Regions from separate parts of the Paenibacillus sp. FSL P4-0113 genome, predicted to be linked through region 2. Evidence: riboswitches for the same ligand, from Rfam matches in the RefSeq annotation. Region 2 holds a riboswitch; the other holds the start of a gene.

Region 1 (2,498 bases), 900 kb from region 2:
TCACCGTGCTCCCCAATGGCAATCGGCTTATTCCGTGCCAGCCCAAGCAGACCTTCGTAATGACTTTGCTTAAAATCATTGTTGTAAATATCTACTGCCAAGATGTCCACTCTGTCATCCCCCGGGTATTTCGGGGTGTACGGGACAGTATACGAATTGGGCGCATTCGGACTCCATACCCACAGCAGATTGTTCAATTGATGTGTGTTGGTAAAACGGTCGTACATGATATTCCATAGCTGATTGAAATTATTTTTGTTTCCCCACCAGAACCAGTCGCCATTCATCTCGTGGTAAGGTCTCCACAAAACCGGAACCCCTGCATCACGAAGCTGCTTTAACGATACAGCGACCTTATCCAGATCGGCAATGAGGAGGTTATACTGCGTAGTACCTGGGGTCACGTATTTGTTGAACTCTGTCTGACTTACTTTCGCCTGTACATTGGCCCAAGTCAGTGGCCTACCTGGTAGCGCTTCATGAAAAGTCATCGTCACAATACCACCGGATCTGTCCCAACGGATAGCACTATCGACGACATTTTTACGTTGCGCTGCTTCTGTAGCGTCAGATTGACCAGAGATAGCTCCCATCTCATAGCCGTGTACACCTACATATGCCTGACTGATTTTTTGGACCTTGTTACTTAATTCATCCGGACTTTCCAAATAATCATGCTGACCGGTGACTATTTTTTTCCCTGAGATGTTGAGTAAATAATTGTATAGTTCACGGGCCTGAATAGAAGCGTCCGAATTAACAGGTTGTAATGAAGCGGCATTCGCCACAGACAGAGAATCACCAAAACCGACGGGCAACAATGAAAAAAGTATAACAACGGGGAGTACATGACGTATCAGTCGATACAGAGGAATAAAATTGAATCTCACTTTCGCTCTTCCTTTCGGTAGCCAGGCTGCCATCCTTGTGGAAGGCCCTTTAGCTTTGCGTACCTGCCTTTCGACAGGGCTGCGTTTATCGTTGGAAGGAGTTTGGATTCCTTCTTACCCTAAGTATCGACTTTATTTTACCAAAATTTAATAGGTCATGTTCATGAATTTACAGGTTTTCGCCCAAATTCGACAGTTTGGGCCATGAATTTTCATGAATTTGTCTTTTTTTCGTTTTCACGAAAATAATTATGAGATAAATTGGTGACGGGAAATTTCATTCCAATCCATACAAAAGCGGACAATATCCTCTTCAACCAATTCAGAGCCAGTCTGCACCTCAATAAAATCCACATCGGTCACAGCCAAAATGCTATGCTTCGTCCCTTCAGGAATGCGGACTACATCACCAGCCTTTACTTTGTGTAGCTTCTCATTCAAAATAATTTCCGCTTCACCGCTAATAATGGTCCAGATTTCACTCCGTTTGAAATGAAGCTGGTAGCTGATATTTTTGCCTTTTCGTACGCGGATTCGTTTGGTCAATACCTCGTTACCCTCGTCATATTTGACATAATCCACAACCCGATACTGCCCCCAACGACGTTCTTCATACATTGGACGCTGATCATGAGCCTTGAGCACTTCTTTAATACGAGGACTTTCTGCCTTATTGGTCACAAGAATGCCATCCGGGCTAGCGGCTACAATCAGATCATTCGTTCCAATGATCGCCACAGGAATGTCCAACTCGTTAATAAGACTCGTATTGACGCAATCCTCCGTTACTACACCTCTGCCCACTTGTTGATTAGACATTTCTTCTGTGAGCGTATTCCAAGTACCTAAATCCTTCCAAAAACCATCATACGGAAGAACTACAATGTCCTTTTCCTTCTCGACTACTTCATAGTCAAAACTGATTTTTTCCAGAGATGCGTATTGCTTTTGCATTTCTTCATAATTCAGCGGCAATCCCTTGGATGCCAAGATATCCAGCAAATAACTTAATTTGAACGCAAAAACCCCGCAGTTCCATAGAGCATTGCGTTCAATCAGACGCTCCGCCTGCTCCCGGTCGGGTTTCTCTTGAAAATGGCTCACTTCGCGGTAGCCAGTGCTACCTTGGGTGGCATCGTTTTTCGGAATAATGTAACCATATTTCTCTGAAGGATAGGAAGGGACAACCCCGATTAATGCAAGCTTGCCTTCACTCTCCTGAAGCGTATGTTCCAGTTGGGCTACGGAGGCGAAGAAAGCATCCTCAACATAAGGATCTACAGGCAATATAGCTACAATTTCATCAGGTGAAACACCCGCAATGGAATATAAATAAGTCGCTGTCAGCGCAATCGCAGGAAAGGTGTCTCTGCGTTCTGGCTCAACAATGATACGCGTATTCGGCCCAACCTGACTCTGGATCATTTCGACCTGTGCTCTCCCTGTCGCAATAAACGAGGATTCTGATAATCCGTTGTCTCCCAATTGTCTCCATACCCGCTGTACCATGGATTCCGAAGTCCCCTCCGGGCTCTCCAGTACCTTCAAAAATTGTTTGGAACGGGAATCGTTGGACAAAGGCCATAATCTTTTACCGGAACCACCAGA
Region 2 (2,498 bases):
TATAAAACTTACAAACATATTTTGATATATAGACATATTTCATGTGATAAAATAAACTTTTATATATAGTAAATCATGTTTAATCAGCCATTATATATTGGTTAAATCAAACCAAGATAAGCTAGATAAAATTGCTTCTTTGTAAAGGAATTGAATATGACAACAGACCAAAAAAACAACGAGGGCCTCTGGAACGGCGAACCTGTCGTAATTGTGCGCACTCCCTCCGCTTTTGCCAAGCAATCCCTTTTATATATTCAGGAATTAGGCTACTTCCAAAAAACTTCTGCTTTTACGGTGGAAAGAAAAGAACTCGCCTCTTTTTTGCTTGTTTTTACGTTGTCTGGTAAGGGAGAATTACTATACCGGGACAAGAAATATATTTTAAAGCCTCATGATTTGTTTTTTATTAATTGTGAGGAGTATGTGCAATATAGCACCTCCGGTCATGAAGCCTGGGAGTTTATCAGCTTATACCTGTACGGCAACCTGATCGGAAACTTTTACGAACAATTTGCCAAGCATAATAAACCGGTAATATCCATGCATAATCCGTATATTATATTGGACAAACTGCATGCTCTGATTTGTGGGCAGTCTGACAGAAGTCTTTCCGCTGAACTGCTAACGTCCAGGCTCATTGGTGAAATACTGATGTGCATCTTGCAGCATCCCTATGATCACCAGCATGTGAATGCTGAAACCCTCAGCGAAGTACGTCGGGTACAGCAATATTTGGATCAGTCCTACTGTGAGCGAATAACACTGGACTCGCTGGCAGATATGTTTGAATTAAACAAGTTTAATCTGGCTAAAAATTTCAAAAAGCAGATCGGTTTCTCTCCGATTGATTATCTCATTAATGTCCGTATCACGGCCGCTCAAAGCTGGCTTAAAACCAGTGACATGTCCATTGTGGATATCGCAAGGTACGTAGGTATTCCCAATACGAGCCATTTTATTAACCTGTTCAAGGAGCATGTAGGAGAAACACCTCATTCCTTCCGCAAAAAGTGGGGGAACCGTTCCAAGCTGTAAATGAGAGGTTACATGAAACCAGTTTGATAGATGATAGACGCACAAGCTATTCAAGTTAATGGCAAAGCTGTCGAAAGGCAGTGACGCAAAACTATAGGGCCTTCCTATCCGGATGGCAGCCAGCTACCAGATGAACGAGCTTTTTATTATGCCCTTTTTTACATAGATCCACCACAATTTGCTATGCCTATCTCGAAAAAAGCCCTGATCGCTATGATCAGGGCTTTTTTTTCTATTGGGATAGTCATGTCAGCCTAGCATGCTGAATATACTAATTTCGAACGAAGCATTGCCATATTACGATGAATAGGAGAATCACTTGGAGCATGAGAACAAAAATAAATGTAATGATCATTGCCTTATTGCTCATTGTCCAAAGCTTTTTCAACGCAACACTGGCTTACGCAGATGCTCCAGCCCCAGAACTGCCGCAGAGTGCTGTATCCGATCCTACACATACCGTTACGGATGCTGTATACGGTGTCCCAAACCTTGAACCCCCCAGGGAGATTCCTTCAAACACGCCCCCCTTCGTTCAAGGAGCAGTCAGTTCAAAATCTCAACATGATGCAACTCCGCAGAGCATACTAACGAAGTTGAGCCTGACCGACGAATCAGGGCATGTCATTGATGCAGTATATAGTCCCGACAGCCAATTCGACATCGGATCAGCCATCCAACTAGGCTATGAATGGGAGCTTCCTGACAATACCTATAAGTCAGGAGACACTTTCACCTTTCACTTACCAGAACAGTTTGTCATCTACACTGATATCTCATCTCCGTTAGTCACTACCGACGGAACCGTGGGATACTTCACAGTAGATCGTCAGGGCAAGGTGATCATGACCTTTAACCCATATATAGAGACTCATTCCAATGTCAGCGGCAAACTGCAAATCAAAACCGAGTTTACAAAAGAAATAGTGAAAGGTAGTACAGAGGTCATCATTGCGATTCCGATCAAAGGCGGGGTGCAAACGGTCGTCGTGAATGTAAAGCCCCAGTCAGGGCCGACCCTAAGCAAACAAGGGAAACTAGCTGGCACAAATCAGATCGACTGGACCATTGATGTGAACAAACAGCTAAACACCGTAAAGCATGCCTTCATCACCGATCCAATTCCTTTAGGACTGGAACTCAGAAGAGACTCTATCCGGCTCTATCATCTCCAAGTCAATATCGACGGATCGACCGTTGTTCGAGACCTAGTAAATGCGAGTGAATATGCCATTGAAGCAGATCAAGCCGGGACAGGGTTTGTGATTCGTTTTCAAGACGATAGCATGAACACAGCCTACCAGATTCAATATTCCACGCGCATTACTGGCGACGAAACTCGTTTTTCCAACACAGCAACGCTTTCAGGAGATGCGATAGAGAACGTTGCTGCTACCGGTACTGTTCAGGTAGAACGTGGTGAGTTTTTGTCCAAAAAGGTTGAAAAATATGATCATGCC

Evidence for each region. Region 2 has a riboswitch for cyclic di-GMP ahead of MKX46_RS17605 (collagen binding domain-containing protein). Riboswitches for the same ligand answer to the same signal wherever they lie in the genome.
Region 1: it holds a riboswitch for cyclic di-GMP, as region 2 does, so the genes downstream of both, MKX46_RS21675 (glycosyl hydrolase) here and MKX46_RS17605 (collagen binding domain-containing protein) in region 2, are expected to answer to the same signal.

What each region holds. Positions count from the first base shown of each region.
Region 1 is NZ_JBBPAZ010000001.1:4,974,155-4,976,652, reverse strand. Features, by position in the region: gene MKX46_RS21675 (glycosyl hydrolase) at 1-890, opposite strand, end outside; cyclic di-GMP riboswitch class I at 904-984, opposite strand; gene MKX46_RS21670 (sugar phosphate nucleotidyltransferase) at 1,140-2,498, opposite strand, start outside.
Region 2 is NZ_JBBPAZ010000001.1:4,072,630-4,075,127, reverse strand. Features, by position in the region: gene MKX46_RS17610 (AraC family transcriptional regulator) at 157-1,038, shown strand; cyclic di-GMP riboswitch class I at 1,089-1,169, shown strand; gene MKX46_RS17605 (collagen binding domain-containing protein) at 1,365-2,498, shown strand, end outside.